Sagittula stellata E-37: one gene and its partner. The protein of the gene in region 2 interacts with the protein of the main gene of each other region in a pairwise test. Links are inferred from orthologs where the notes say so. Each region holds a gene or a part of one and is shown on either strand. Other genes may lie near its edges.

What was found. The genes of interacting proteins can lie anywhere in the genome.
Region 1: the proteins of ABFK29_RS09500 (region 2) and ccmE interact in binary tests that used the Escherichia coli proteins (3 or more experiments, as listed by UniProt). The link is inferred for Sagittula stellata E-37 from one-to-one orthologs.

What each region holds. Positions count from the first base shown.
Region 1 is NZ_CP155729.1:2,862,744-2,870,164, reverse strand. Bases 3,143-5,867 are described here. They hold ccmE (cytochrome c maturation protein CcmE), read left to right. Parts: upstream 3,143-4,142; coding sequence 4,143-4,592; downstream 4,593-5,867. Other genes in these bases: ABFK29_RS13560 (ATP-binding protein), read right to left, coding at 4,692-5,867; argC (N-acetyl-gamma-glutamyl-phosphate reductase), read left to right, coding at 3,143-3,920. Outside these bases: ABFK29_RS13590 (lysophospholipid acyltransferase family protein), read left to right, coding at 1-149; ABFK29_RS13585 (glutamate racemase), read left to right, coding at 174-986; ABFK29_RS13580 (BLUF domain-containing protein), read right to left, coding at 1,009-1,605; ABFK29_RS13575 (DUF3592 domain-containing protein), read right to left, coding at 1,827-2,570; more of argC, read left to right, coding at 2,892-3,142; more of ABFK29_RS13560, read right to left, coding at 5,868-6,110; eno (phosphopyruvate hydratase), read right to left, coding at 6,274-7,421. UniProt on the Escherichia coli protein: Heme chaperone required for the biogenesis of c-type cytochromes. Transiently binds heme delivered by CcmC and transfers the heme to apo-cytochromes in a process facilitated by CcmF and CcmH.
Region 2 is NZ_CP155729.1:2,000,887-2,008,365, reverse strand. The notes cover bases 85-2,999. They hold ABFK29_RS09500 (heme ABC transporter permease), read right to left. Parts: upstream 1,960-2,999; coding sequence 1,210-1,959; downstream 85-1,209. Other genes in these bases: ccmA (heme ABC exporter ATP-binding protein CcmA), read right to left, coding at 2,698-2,999; ccmB (heme exporter protein CcmB), read right to left, coding at 2,045-2,701; ccmD (heme exporter protein CcmD), read right to left, coding at 1,061-1,213; ABFK29_RS09510 (DsbE family thiol:disulfide interchange protein), read right to left, coding at 526-1,068; ABFK29_RS09515 (hypothetical protein), read left to right, coding at 316-444. Also shown: more of ccmA, read right to left, coding at 3,000-3,303; ABFK29_RS09485 (Mth938-like domain-containing protein), read right to left, coding at 3,351-3,704; protein translocase subunit SecF, read right to left, coding at 3,719-4,687; protein translocase subunit SecD, read right to left, coding at 4,701-6,368; preprotein translocase subunit YajC, read right to left, coding at 6,376-6,663; ABFK29_RS09465 (trypsin-like serine peptidase), read left to right, coding at 6,812-7,453. UniProt on the Escherichia coli protein: Required for the export of heme to the periplasm for the biogenesis of c-type cytochromes.

The sequences.
Region 1 (7,421 bases), 860 kb from region 2 along the record:
CCGCGCACGAGATTGCCCTGCGTGCCAGAGACGCGCGCGCGATGATGGATTTCCTGCGGCAAAGCACCTATCAGTTGTCGCCGACACCGCTGAAATCCCTCGAATACGGATTCGAATTCGAGCAAAAGCACAAGATGCGGCGGCAGTGAAGTGACAGGCACACGGGGCAGGACATGGCGGTAGGTGTATTCGATTCGGGCCTTGGTGGCCTGACCGTATTGGATCGGGTTGTGAAACGGCTGCCGGACGTTCCGTTCGTCTATTTTGCCGACAGCGCCCACGCGCCCTACGGTGTGCGCGACGCCAACGACATCTACGATCTGACCACGCAGGCCGTATCCCGGTTGTGGGACGAAGGCTGTGATCTGGTCGTTCTTGCCTGCAACACCGCCAGCGCGGCGGCGCTCCGCCGGATGCAGGAATCCTGGGTCCCGCGCGACAAGCGCGTTTTGGGGGTCTTCGTGCCGCTGATCGAAGCGCTGACCGCGCGCCAGTGGGGCGACAACTCTCCTCCGCGCGAGGTGGGCATCCAGCACGTCGCCCTTTTTGCCACGCCCGCAACCGTGCGCAGCCGCGCGTTCCAGCGCGAACTGGCTTTCCGGGCAATCGGTGTCGACGTGGAGGCACAGGCCTGCGGCGGTCTGGTCGACGCGATCGAGGAAGGCGACATGATCCTCGCCGAGGCGCTGGTTCGCAGCCACGTGGACGCCCTGAAGCGCAAGATGCCGACACCCGAGGCGGCCATCCTGGGCTGTACGCATTACCCGCTTATGCAGGACATATTTCAGGATGCACTGGGTCCGGACGTGCATGTTTACAGCCAGGCGACCCTGGTGCCGGATTCTCTGGCCGACTACCTCGATCGGCATCCGGACATGTTGGGCCGTGGCACGACCAGCCGGTTCCTGACGACGGGCGATCCGGCGCGTGTCTCGCGCCATGCAACCCAGTTCATGAAGCGCCAGATCACCTTCGAAAAGGTCTGACCTGGGGCACCCTGATCGCGGTTCATGCGTCGGATAACGGCGGCCCGGCAGTCGGCGGGGGCGGAAACCTCAGGTTCAGATAGCCGCGAAGGTAGAACATGATCTCCTTCGTGGCGCCGCGCGGAAAACGCGCTTCGAGCGCGCGGCGCGTCAGGCTGAAATAGCAGGGCAGGTTCGATATCGTGCCGTCGAGCCGCCGGAACCCCATGGACCAGCCGTCGAAGCGCCGCAACTTGGCCGGTCCATAGTGCATGACCTTCATCTTGTAGTGCCGCGGGTCCCGATAAATCCGGTGCAGGGTGGGATCGAGGATGTCCCGAGGCCCTTCCAGCACTTCGAAGAAGTTGCGCGACTTGTATAACAGCAGTCCGCTCAGGCGTCTGGCGAGATTGGACTTCGCAGTCTCGACCATCAGGTGGTCCAGCGCGCTGTCGCTCAGCCGTGTGCGTGTATGGCTGATGCAGATCGCCCGGACCAGAGACGCCGAGTTCACCCCTTTCCCGGGCGATGCGGAAGCGGTGCTGCCGGACAGGTGGTCGAAATCGACGACCGCCATCCCGCAGTAGCCCTGACCCGTGGCAGCGCGGACGGGCCGTACGATGCCTGTAAATGCGTTCATCTTCCCCCTCCTTTCTGCACTGTGCCTTACGGCTGTCCGACGCCGGAGGAGGTCATGCCGCTGTCCGGGGCGATGCCCGCGATGCGGGCGGCTTCGAAGCAGAGGACATAGCCATCCTGCGAAGGACGCCTTGTCCGTGAGTATTTCAGTCAAATCTTAACGGGCCGCTTGATCGCGATGTATCGTCTGTCCCGACCCAAGGTTCCTGGCGGTTCGGCGGCTCAGGTCCGGGGATCCCTCGGGCCGACGTCTCCTTCCCACCATGCTTTCGTCAGGCCCTGGTAGATGGAGATCCGGCTGCCTTCGGGAAAGGCGCGGAGAATGTCCCGGCGGTAGGGCAGGCTCTTGCCTTCCCGGCCACGTTCATCGCGCCAGGCCAGGCGGTAGAGACGGCGGGAGTTCACGGTGATGTGGGTGCGCAGATGCTCGGTCACCACGGCCCTTTCACGCGCGCCGTAGCGGCGGGCGCGCAGGGCGGCGATGGCGCGACGGGCGGGAACCCAAAGCGCAGCAAGAAAGATTGTCCCAAAGACCAGTGCGATGCCCTGCGTCACGGCCGATGCGGTCCGGGTCTCGCCGCGCGACAACTCGATCGTGTCCGGCTCCGACGCGAGATACCACAGGGTTACCGGGGTGCCGATGGCACTCCGGTCATGGGTTGCCGCGTCAGTGTTCTGTTCGACCGTGAGTGGTGCGCTGCCGTCCGGTGTGAACCGGACCTTCACGAAGTAGGACCGCGTTTCGTCGCCGTCGCTGTCGTGGGACACACGGATGTCGCGGCCAAGCACGGTGCCCACTGTCTCTATCCCTTCGGCATCGAAACGCTCAGCCGTCCGGAGCGTGAAGTGGCTGACCAATGTCAGGATCAGCGTCACGACCAGCGGAATATAGGCAATCCAGCCGCCCATCCGGTGAAAGAGGCGGGAGAAGGAGACCGGTCTGGAAAGTGACGGTTCGGCTGGCATGGCGCAGAGAGTGCCGCGAGCTTGGGCCCGGATCAAGCGTAGGTCACTGGTCTGCGGTGTTTTTTTCTTGGTGCCGTGGCCGAGCGGTGGTGGGGCACGCGGCAGGGTCGGGATGGCTCCGGGAATGCGCGGCCGTGCTTTTACGGATCTCGCATGGGCCGTGCGCGCTAGGCAGTTGCGAGAGAGGCATTTTGGCGGTAATGCAAATCCCAAAGGAGATACTGCATGATCGGGACCCGCAACGATTTGCGACGATGACGTTCATGCCGCGCCGGGGCGCGGCACCTGCAGCCCATCCTTCGTTTTCATGAAAGGTGTCTCATGACCCAGTCCATCGCCATCATCGGCGCGTCCGGATACACCGGCGCGGAACTCATCCGGCTGATTGCCACCCACCCGTCGTTCGAGATCAAGGCGCTGGCCGCCAATTCCAAGGCCGGCCAGAGCATGGCACAGGTCTTTCCGCACCTGCGCCAACTCGACCTGCCGACGCTGGTGACGTGGGAGCAGATCGACTTTTCCGAGATTGACCTGTGTTTCTGCGCTCTGCCGCACAAGACAAGCCAGGAGGTTATCTCGAAACTGCCCAAGAGCTTGAAGATCGTCGACCTGTCGGCCGACTTCCGTCTGCGGGATCCGGCCGCCTACAAGACATGGTACGGCAACGATCATGCCGCCGTCGACATGCAGAAAGAAGCGGTCTACGGTCTGACCGAGTTCTACCGCGACGAGATCGCCGGAGCGCGGCTGGTGGCGGGCACCGGGTGCAACGCGGCGACCGGTCAGTACATCCTGCGGCCGCTGATCACCGCCGGTGTGATCGACCTTGACGACATCATCCTCGATCTGCAGTGCGGCGTATCCGGCGCGGGTAGGTCTTTGAAAGAGAACCTGCTGCACGCGGAACTCTCGGAAGGGACGAACGCCTATGCGGTCGGCAGCACCCACCGGCATCTCGGCGAATTCGACCAGGAGTTTTCCAAGCTTGCCGGGCGCGAGGTGAAGATCCAGTTCACACCGCACCTCGGGCCGTTCAACCGCGGCATCCTTGCCACCGGCTACGTGAAGGGCGAGGCGGAGGCGATCAACATGGCGCTTGAAGCCGCTTACGCCAACGAGCCGTTCGTGGAGGTGCTGCCCTTTGGCGAGACGCCTTCCACGCACCACGTCCGGGGATCGAACTTCGTCCACATAGGCGTGGTGGCGGACCGGCTGCCGGGACGGACCATCGTGGTCGCGGCGCTCGACAACCTGTGCAAGGGGTCGTCCGGGCAGGCCCTTCAGAACGCCAACCTGATGTTGGGTGTCGAGGAAACCGCAGGCCTCATGCTGGCGCCCTGCTTTCCGTAGGCGGGGTTTTCCGGATTGAGCGCGCCTGCGCGCGCTCTTTCTGCCGGGGGCAGGCCCCCGGACCCACGTCGGGGCGCTGCCCCGAACCCCGGGGTATTTGGGCCAAGATGAAGGGCCGGCGGCCGTATCTGGGGGCGATCGGGACGGGCAAATCGCCACAGGCCTCCCCGCGCTGCGGGGAATCGCATATATAGCGATGCACCGATCTTTGGGAGGACAGACATGGCGCTGAAGTCGCTGAAGAAGAAACGGCGGATCCAGGTTGTAGCACTGGCTGTGGTCGCGCTGATCGTCTCGACCGGACTGATCGGTTACGCGATGAAGGACGGTATCAATTTTTTCCGGTCTCCAAGCCAGGTGATGGAGGAGCCGCCGTCCCCGAACGAGGTCTTCCGGATCGGCGGGCTGGTTGAGGATGGGTCGCTGGAACGGGGTGTCGGCGAGACGATCCGGTTCCGGGTGACGGATGGCGGCGCGACGGTGCCGGTCGTCTTCACCGGCGTGCTGCCCGATCTCTTCGATGAGAACCAAGGCATGGTGGGCACCGGGCGTTACGTCAACGGCACCTTCGAAGCCTCTGAAATCCTTGCCAAACACGACGAGACCTACATGCCCAAGGAAGTTGTGGACGCGCTGAAGGCGCAAGGGGTCTACCAGGAGCCGGAGAGCTGATCTCACGCACGTTGTGCAGTGAACCGCGGAGCTGTCCGGCCAGCCAGGGGCTGTCGATGGATTGGGCGGCCTCGTTCGGACCGGCGCTCGACAGTGTTGTCAGTGCACTTTTGCCAGCGGCTTGCGGATAGGGGGCCCGGACCCCGGGGTGGTATGCTCGTCTTGGATCGTTGAGGCTTGCGGCTTGTCCTTTCGGACCGCCGTGCCCGAGGGCGGCGGGCTCCACGGACTGGCGGGGAGGACGAGTGCGACGCGCAGCCCGCCCAGCGGTGCGCGGTTGATCTGTATCAGCCCACCCGATTGGCGCGCGAAACCGGACACGGCGGACAGTCCGAGGCCGGACGCCTCGCTTTTGGCCTTGGTGGTGTAGAACGGCTCCGTCAGCATGGCGAGCGCCTCACGCGGGACGCCGGGGCCGTTGTCCTCGACGAAGAACACCGTGTAGGGAGGCGGGCATTCGGTCTTTTGCGCAGGGTCCGGCAGCGTGTCCTGGGTCTCCACCCAGATCCGGATATCGCCCTTTCCCAGCAAGGCATCCTGCGCGTTGAGGCACAGTTGCACGAGGCAGGTTTCCAGCATGTCTGCGTCGACATAGGCGGTCAGCGGCTCGGCGGGCGGCGCCAGCGTGATCTGCATGCCCGGATCGAGAAGGTCGCTTAGCAGGTCCTCAAGCCGGTCGAGGAAACCGCCAACGGACAGGGCCATGGGGGTGAGCCTGGTGCGGCCCGAGGCCGCGAGCAATTGCTGGACCGTCAGAGCCGCCCTGCGTGCCGCCTTTCGGCTGAGGTCGAGTGCGGCCATGCGATCCTCGGGCGTGTCGAGGAGTTCGAACAATTCGAGGTGGCCGAGGATCACGGTGAGCTGATTGTTGAAGTCGTGCGCCACGCCACCGACGAACTGGTTCAGTGCGCGGGCCTTCTGGGCATTCGCGTATTTCTGTTGCGCCTCGCGAAATTGCGTCTGTCGACGCGCATCGGTCAATAACGAGACGATCACATAGGTCGTCAGGGCGGCGTCGGCCACGATGACAAGCGCACCCTCCTGCCAGCTGCGGGTCATGGGCAGGACGATGGCGGCTGCGGCCCCGAATATGGTGAGCAGAAGGCATACATCGACCGCGATGATCGCGAAATCCCGCTGGCGCCTGTGCAGCAGATAGATGGTGTAGCCTGTCAGGGTTGCTGCGGCGGCGAAGTCCATGCCCGTGCCGGGTGAAGAGGCGAGAATCCAGATCGGGAGCGAGAGGAAGATCAGGCCGGAGGCGGCATAGGCCGCCAGGACAATCGCGATATCGAAGACCGGCGTGCGCATGTGTCGCCGCGCAAGCAGCGCCATGATCGTCAGTTCGGAACCGGTGTGAGCAAGGAACCAGAAGATGACGAGGTGGTCTGGCCGGGCGATGTAGTACGCAGTGGCGCCGATGCCGACGAGCAGGATGCGCAGCAGGGTGTCGGACCGCGACCGGTGCTCAGCACGGCGGATTTCCTCCAGTCGTTCCTTGTATGCCGCGGAAGACATAACGTTCACCCTGCGCTTCCCGATCACCGGCGGCGGCCGGAAATCGGGTTCGATGATAGGGGGATGGACACGATCGCTCTATGGACGTCGGGGCCGTATTGCCCGGAGGCGTGGTCTCATCCGTATAGGGCTGGCACGTGTCAGTTGCGCCAGCCCGCTGGTGTCATCTCAGGATGGAGCGACCGGCGTAAATCGCGGTGTCTTCCAGCATTTCCTCGATCCGGATGAGCTGGTTGTATTTCGCCAGCCGGTCGGACCGCGCCAGGCTGCCGGTCTTGATCTGGCCGCAGTTCGTGGCGACGGCAAGGTCGGCGATGGTGGCATCCTCGGTTTCGCCGGAGCGGTGCGACATGACGTTGGTCATGCGCGCGCGGTGCGCCATCTCGACCGCCTGGAGCGTTTCGGTCAGAGTACCGATCTGGTTGACCTTCACCAGCATGGAGTTGGCGCAGCCCTTCTCGATGCCCATCGAAAGGCGCTTGGGGTTGGTGACGAACAGGTCGTCGCCCACAAGCTGACAACGGTTGCCCAGAACGTCCGTCAGCATCTTCCAGCCATCCCAGTCGTCCTCGGCGCAACCGTCCTCGATCGAGATGATCGGGTAGTCGTTCACCAGCGCCTCAAGGTACTTCACGTTGTCTTCTGGCGACAGCGACAGGCCTTCGCCCTTCATCTCGTACTTGCCGTCCTTGAAGTACTCGGTCGAGGCGGCGTCGAGCGCGAGGTAGATGTCTTCGCCAGGCTTGTAGCCTGCCTTCTCGATGGACTTCAGGATGAAGTCGAGCGCGTCGCGCGTTCCCTTCAGTTCCGGTGCGAACCCGCCTTCGTCGCCCAGACCGGTCGACATGCCCGCTGCCGAAAGCTCCTTCTTCAGGGTGTGGAAGACCTCGGAGCCCATGCGCACCGCCTCGGCGATGTTCTCCGCCGCGACCGGCATGATCATGAACTCCTGAATGTCGATCGGGTTGTCCGCGTGTTCGCCGCCGTTGATGATGTTCATCATCGGGACAGGCAGGGTGCGGGCGGATGTGCCGCCCACGTAGCGGAACAGCGGCTGGCCGGCAAAGTCGGCTGCGGCCTTGGCACAGGCCAGCGACACGCCGAGGATCGCGTTGGCGCCCAGGCGGCCCTTGTTGTCGGTGCCGTCGAGTTCGATCATCGTGAGGTCGATGGCCACCTGTTCGGTCGCGTCGAAGCCGACGATGTTCTCGGCAATCTCGCCGTTAACACTTGCCACGGCATCCCGGACGCCCTTGCCCATGTAGCGCGACTTGTCGCCGTCGCGCTTTTCGACGGCTTCGTGCACGCCGG
Region 2 (7,479 bases):
CCAACATGAAAACTCCATCGGCCCGGGATCGGGCGCATCCGGAATCGATAGCAACAGACGCGCCAGCCGACAAGCCCCGGGTCAGGCTTTCCTGACCTCCAGAGTTCCTTGAACAAACGCTAAGACTGGCAGGCCCGCCGCTCCCGCTTCGGCAGGAGCTTGCCGAAATTCGCGGCCACCGGCAGGCCACCGCGCAGATTTTCAACCCCCGCAAAGCGCCCCTGTCTTTGCCGGCCCCCCCCTTTAATTCCCCGCCGACGGGACCATTTCCAAGTCACGGCCCACGCAAGAGACCGAAAAGAGAGGCGCCCAGAGATGAAAGTCATTACCCTTCTGCAGGCAGGTGCATTGCTCCTGCTCGCCGTGATCGGCGCTTACGCAGGCACACAGGACAACAAGGCCCCGTGCGACACCCATCAGCAGGCCACCGTCTGCGAACTCTGACGGCGCTGCCCTTCATCTTGGCAAAAAATACCTCCGCCGGAGGCATCCGACCTGCACGCGCGCACCTGCGCCGGGCAATTGTCAGTCGGCCAACGCCTTCTCCAGCTCCGGCACGAACCGCTGCTCGTAGTCCGATCCGACCAGAGGCCCCACGAACTTGAACAAGACCGTGCCGTCGCCGTCGACGATGAAGGTCTCCGGCGGTGCGGTCACCCCCCAGTCGATCGCCGTGCGGCCGTTCGGGTCGAAGGCGACCGCTTCGAACGGGCTGCCCTCGTCCTCCAGATAAGACACCGCATTCTTGGCCTGATCCTTGAAATTCACGCCAAGGATCGGCAAGCCATCAGCCTGCAGCGCCAGAAGCTGCGGATGCTCGGCGCGGCACGGCGGGCACCAGGAGGCCCAGAAGTTCACCAGCACGACCTCGCCCCGGGCCAGCATCTCCGGCGTGATACCCGGATGGCCCTCCAGCGCAACATCCGTCATTGCCGGGACCGGCTTGCCCTCGAAGACCGATTCCAGGCGGTGCGTTTCGTCGCTGTTCTTCAGCCCGAGGTAGGCCATCACCCCGAAGGCGGCGAAGATCACCGGCGGCAGGATCATCAGCGGCGACACCTTAGACATCCTTGCGGTCCTCCACCTGTTCCAGTTCGCGCTTCACGCGCCGCGACCGCCGGACGGACGCGACGATCAGCAGCGCCAGCAATGCAAGCGACACCCCGTAAGAGGCCAGCACCGGCCCCGCGAACTTACCCAGTTCCGGGATCATGCCACCCTCTCCCGCGCCATGAGCGCCCTTGTCCGCCGGGCCCGGATCTCTGTCTGGGTGCGCAGGAAGACCAGTGCGATGAACAGAAGGACGAACCCCGCCATGCAGACGAACAGCGGCACGGCATAGACGTTGGAGACGCGTTCTTCCGTGTCGCCGGCCAACGCACCTGCCCGCATGACCGACGCGCCCTGATGCAGGCCCTGGTTCCAGAAGTTGACTGCGTAGCGGCTGAGGATCGCAAAGACCGACCCCACGAGGCACAGGATCGACGTCAGGTCCGCCGCCGAGTCATCGTTCTCGATCGCTTCCCAAAGAGCCATGTACCCGAGATAGAAGAGGAACAGGATCAGGAAGGACGTCAGACGCGGATCCCACGCCCACCAAGTCCCCCACATCGGCTGCCCCCAGATCGCGCCGGTGGCCAGTGCGATCACCGTCATCACCGCCCCGACCGGCGCCGCCGCCCGGGCCGCCAGCGCGCTCACGTGGTGGCGGCGTACGATCCAGATCAGCGAGGCGACCAGCATCATGAGCCAGGCATTGATCGCGATCAGAGCGGCGGGAACGTGCAGGTAGATGATCTTGACCGTCGCTCCTTGGCGGTAGTCGTCGGGCGTCAGGAAGAAGCCCCAGAAGAGCCCGACCACCAACGCGATGACAGCCGCCGCCGACAGCCACGGCAACACCCGGTCCGTGGTCCGGATGAACTTGACCGGATTGGCATATTCCCAGATCGACGCCATGGCTCTCCCTACCTTCGCCCCCGAATTCCATACACCCCAAATATCGGCCCGAGGCAATATGTCCCCGGGCGCCCAGCCCCTTGCCTCACCTGAGGTTGATCCGCAGCACGGCGGCGCTGGCAAACGGCAATAGCGCGACGACACCGAAGCTGATCCCGGCCAGCATCGCCAGCGGCGTCGCCACCGGCAGGCCCTCGGCGCCGCGCCGCGCCACTTCTGCGCCGAAGATCAGCGTCGGCACGTACAGCGGCAGAACCAGCAGCGACATCAGCAGCCCGCCCCGCTTCAGCCCGACGGTCAGAGACGCGCCGAATGTCCCGATGACCGACAGCGCCGGCGTCCCCAGCGCGAGGCTGACAAAGACCCACAGATAGCCCCCGGCAGGCAGGCTCAGCAGCACGCCCAGCACGGGCGCAGCAACCACCAGCGGCAAGCCTGTGGTGATCCAGTGCGCCAGCGCTTTCACGCTGACGATGCCCTCCATCGGCAAGGGGGCCGTGGCCAGCAGGTCGAGCGATCCGTCCTCCCAGTCGAGCGCGAGGATGCGGTCCAGCGACAGGAGGCAGGCCAGAAGCGCGCCGATCCAAAGGACACCCGGCGCGATTTTCGACAGGAGGCCCGTCTCCGGCCCCACGCCAAAGGGCACCAGCACCGTGACGATCAGGAAAAACGCGAGGCCGAGGCCAAACCCCCCACCTGCCCGCACCGCCAGCCGCAGGTCCCTGACCAAAAGCGCAATCACAGGAAGGCCTCGTCTTCGGCGGCGACACGCGGCTTCGCCTTGAAGGGCGTCACGTCCAGAACGTCTGTTTTCAGCCCGAGGTCGATATGCGTGGCCATCAGTGCCGAGCCACCGCCCGCGAGGTGCGCGCGCACCGCATCGGCAAACAGCGCGACGGAGGCGGCGTCCAGCGACACCGTCGGCTCGTCCAGCACCCAGACCGGCCGCCCCGTCACCATCAACCGCGCCAGCCCAAGACGGCGTTTTTGCCCGGCGCTCAGACTGCCAGCCAGCCGGTCCCGCAAGGGGATCAGGTCGAAAGCGTTGATCGCGCGGGAAATGTCTTCGGTGCCAAAAACTTGCGCCCAGAACCTCAGGTTCTCGGTGACCGTCAACATGGACTTCAGACCGTCGGAATGGGCGGCGTAAGCGATGCGTTCACCGGCGCCCGCGATCTCCCCCTCCAGCGGCGGCTGCAAACCGGCGATGGTGCGTAGCAACGTCGTCTTGCCGGAGCCGTTCGGGCCGCGCAGGACGAGCGCCTTGCCGGGGCCGACCTCGAAGGTCAGCCCTTCGAGCACCGGTACGCCGCCACGTGCGACCCCCAGCCCGGATACCCGCAACGCCGTCACCGAAGGCCCTGAATTATCATGAGAAAGCGCCCTCCGCCTCAGACCGGCAGCACCGCCAGCGCGACGCGGCGCCCTTCGCTGATCAGCACGTTGTAGGTCCGGCAGGCCGAAGGTGAACTCATCACCTCGACCCCCAGCCCCTCGGCCTCCAACCGTTCGCGCAGCTCTTTCGGCAGGAAGGAGATCTCCGCCCCGGTGCCGACGAGGATCACATCCACCAGATCGACGAAGCTCAGCAGGCTGCCGTCATCCTCGAAACCGCCCCAACCGGCCTTTCCCTTGTCCCACAGCAGCAGCGCACCTTCATGCACCTCGCCGCCGACACGGAAGAAGCCCGGTCCATAACCGTCCACGGGCCGGGCGTCGGTATAGATGATCTCGTTCAGGCGCATATGGCCTCCGTCGTTCAGGCGTCGATGTCACCGAACTGCGTGCCCGGCGTGTCCGCGGGTTTCGACCAGTCGCGCTTCACCCCGAGCCGCAGCAGGAAGGCCGAGGCGACGAAGATCGACGAATAGGTGCCGACGATCACGCCCCACGTCATGGCGAAGACGAAGCCACGGATCACGTCGCCGCCCAGCACCAGAAGCGCGATCAGCGCCAGAAGCGTGGTCAGCGAGGTCATGATCGTACGGCTCATGGTCTCGTTGATGGACATGTTCAGGACCTCCTTGAGGTCCTTGGACTTGTACTTGATCAGGTTCTCGCGCACCCGGTCGAAAACCACGACCGTGTCGTTCAGCGAATAGCCGACGATGGTCAGCAACGCCGCGATGATCGCCAGGTCGAAGCGGATCTGCAATTCGCTGAAAATACCGATGGTCAGTGCCACGTCGTGGATCAGTGCGATCACCGCCCCCAGCGCGAATTGCCACTCGAACCTCAGCCAGATGTAGACCAGCACCGCCGCAATCGCGAGGCCCACCGCCAGAACGGCGGTTTGGATAAGCTCTTGCGAAACCTTCGGACCCACCGATTCAACCGAGGTAAAACGGATGTCCGGGGCGACCTCCTTCAGGGCGGCCTCGGCCGAATCGATGACCTCGGTGCTGACCGCTTCCTCGCCGTCCTGCGCGCCGATGCGCACCATCGCGACGTTCTGGTCGTCCCGGAAGTTCGGGTCGAACACCTCCGAGATCACAATGTCGCCCAGTCCGAGCGACGCGAGCGCATCACGGTAGGCGCCTACGTCGACCGGCTCCGCGCTTTCGGTCCGGATCGTCGTGCCGCCGCGGAAATCGATACCGTAGTTCAGCCCCTGGATGAAAAAGCTTGCCAGCGCGATGACCACCATCAACCCCGAGATGCCGAGCCACAGCTTGGATCTCGAGAAGAAGTCCCAGTTCAGATCGTCCTTGACCAGTCTCAGTCGCATGTAAGGCTCTCTCTCAAACTTCGATGGTCTTGGGGCGGCGGCGTTCGAACCACGTCACGATCAACAGCCGCGTCACGAAGATCGCGGTGAAGACCGAGGTAATGATCCCGAAGCCCAGCGTGACCGCGAAGCCCCGTACCGGGCCGGAGCCCATGACGTAGAGGATCACGGCGGTGATGAAGGTTGTGATGTTGGCGTCGACGATGGCGCTCAGCGCCTTTTCATAGCCCAGTTCGATCGCCCGCGCCGGACCGCGTGCCGTCTTCAGCTCTTCGCGTATGCGCTCGAAGATCAGCACGTTGGCGTCCACCGCCATGCCGACCGTCAGTACGATCCCGGCGATCCCGGGAAGCGTCAGCGTCGCCCCGATCAGGCTCAGCAGGCCGAACATCAGCGCGACGTTCAGGATCAGCGCGATATTGGCAAAGACGCCGAACAGCCCGTAGCTGGCCACCATGAAGCCCAGCACCGCGACAAAGGCCACACCGGTCGCCAGCTTGCCGGCCTCGATGCTGTCCTGCCCCAGTTCCGGCCCGATGGTCCGTTCCTCCAGGAACTCCAGTCCTGCCGGCAGAGCGCCCGCGCGCAGCAGCACGGCAAGGTTGGTCGATTCCTCGACCGTGAAGTTGCCCGTGATGATACCCGCGCCGCCGCCGATGTGGCTCTGGATCACGGGGGCGGAAATCACCTCGTCGTCCAGCACGATGGCGAAGGGCGAGCCGATGTTCGCGGCCGTGTAGTCGCCGAACTTGCGCGCCCCCGACGGGTTGAAGTTGAAGCTCACCGCCGGGCGCCCGTTCTGGTCGAAGGTCGGCTGCGCGTTCGTCAGCTCCTCGCCGGTCACGACCGGGGTCTGTTCCAACACGTAATAAAGGCCCTTCTCGTCCAGTGACGGAAGCAGCTCGTTCCCCGGTCCGGGCGCGTCGTTTTCGTTGGTGGTCCGGCCGACGACGGGCTGGAAAGTCAATTGCGCCGTGGTGCCGATGATCGCCTTCAGCTCTGCGGCCGAGCCGATGCCCGGCACCTGGATCAGGATGCGGTCCGCGCCCTGCCGCTGGATCGTCGGTTCGCGGGTGCCGACCTCGTCGATGCGGCGCCGGATGATTTCGAGCGATTGCTGCAGCGTGCGGTCGTCGGTCGCCTGCTTCTCTGCCTCCGACAGCGTCACGACAAGTTCGTCGCCCTCACCGCGCACCAAGATATCCGACGCGCCCGCGCCGGTCAGCGTGACCACCGGCTGCGCCAGCCCGCGCACCACCTCGATGGCGCGCTGCATGCCTTCGGGTTTCGAAAGCCTGACCCGCAGTTCGCCGCGGTCGACGGCTTCGGAATTCCAGCGGATCGTGCCCACCGTGTCGCGCTCGTCGCGCAGCAGGTCCCGCACTTCCGGCCAGAGCGACTCCATCCGGGCCTTGTAGACGTCCGCGGTCTGCACCCGCGCCAGCAGGTGCGCACCGCCGCGCAGATCGAGCCCGAGGTTCACCAGCCCGGACGGCAGGAAAGACGGCCACTCGGCCTCTGCCGCGCGGTTCTCCGACGTATCGTCACCTGCCTCGATGGCCTTGACCGCGTCGTTGTGGATCTCGACCCGTCCATAGAACAGGTTCGGCAAGGCAAGAAGCAGACCCACCACGACGGTGAGCCAGATCAGCCAACGCTTCCAGGCATCGATCTGCAGCATGTGGGTCTCAGGCCTCTGCGGGTTCGGTCTTGGATTTCACCGCCGCGATGGTGGACCGCATGATCCGCACCTTCACGCCATCGGCGATTTCCACTTCGAGCTCGGCATCGTCCTTCACCTTGACGACCTTGGCGATGATCCCGCCCTGGGTGACGATGATGTCGTTGCGGCGGACCGCCTCGATCATCGCCTTGTGCTCCTTCACCTTCTTCTGCTGCGGACGGATGAGGAGGAAATACATGATCGCGAAGATCAAACCCATCATCACGAAAGAGGAAAGGGCGTTCTGGTCCATTGGATGCTCCCTGCTGGATCTCTGTGTCGGATCGGCGGGGCATCCCCCGCGAAATTGGGCGTTACCTATGCGGACCTGCGCCCGGATGCAAGGTGCGCGGCAGGCTGGCAGATGGTCGCGCAGGCCCGTCACGCGCTATGCTGCGGCCATGTTACGGGTTTTGCTCCTGACTGTCGCCGCCGCCCTGCCACCTGCCACGGCCCTTGCCGAGAATGCGGTCGGTCGCCTGAACCTTGCCGGCTACCGTCACCGCGAGATGTGTACCGCGACGCTCGTGGCCCCCGATGTTGCGCTGACCGCCGCCCATTGCGTCACAACGCCCACCGACGGATATCTCAAGCGGGTCGGGGACATGACCTTCGTCGCGGGCTGGGACGGAAAGCACCACACGGGTGCCGCGCGAATCAAGGCCGTGACCGTGCATCCGAAAGCCTACAGCGAAGGCCGCTTCGACATCGCGCATGACATCGCGCTGGTGACGCTCGATTTGGCGCTGGACCCAAGCCCGCTGCCCGTGGGGCTTGGCGTGCCACCGGGGCCGCTGACCCTGATGGGATACCGCCGTTCGGCACCGCACCAGCTCACGATCACGCCATTGTGTTACGGTGAGGAGAAAGGCCCGCTCTGGCGCATCCGTTGCCGGGTGGAGCCGGGCCAGTCCGGCGGGCCGGTCTTACTCGGCGAAGGGCGCAGCCGACGGCTCGTCGCCGTCATCGCCGCAGTGGTCGAGGAAGAGGCCATCGTCGTTCCGGTGGACGCCTGGCTTCTCGGTCAGCTTGCACGACGCTGACCGCGCCGGGAGGGCGGTGTTCGCTG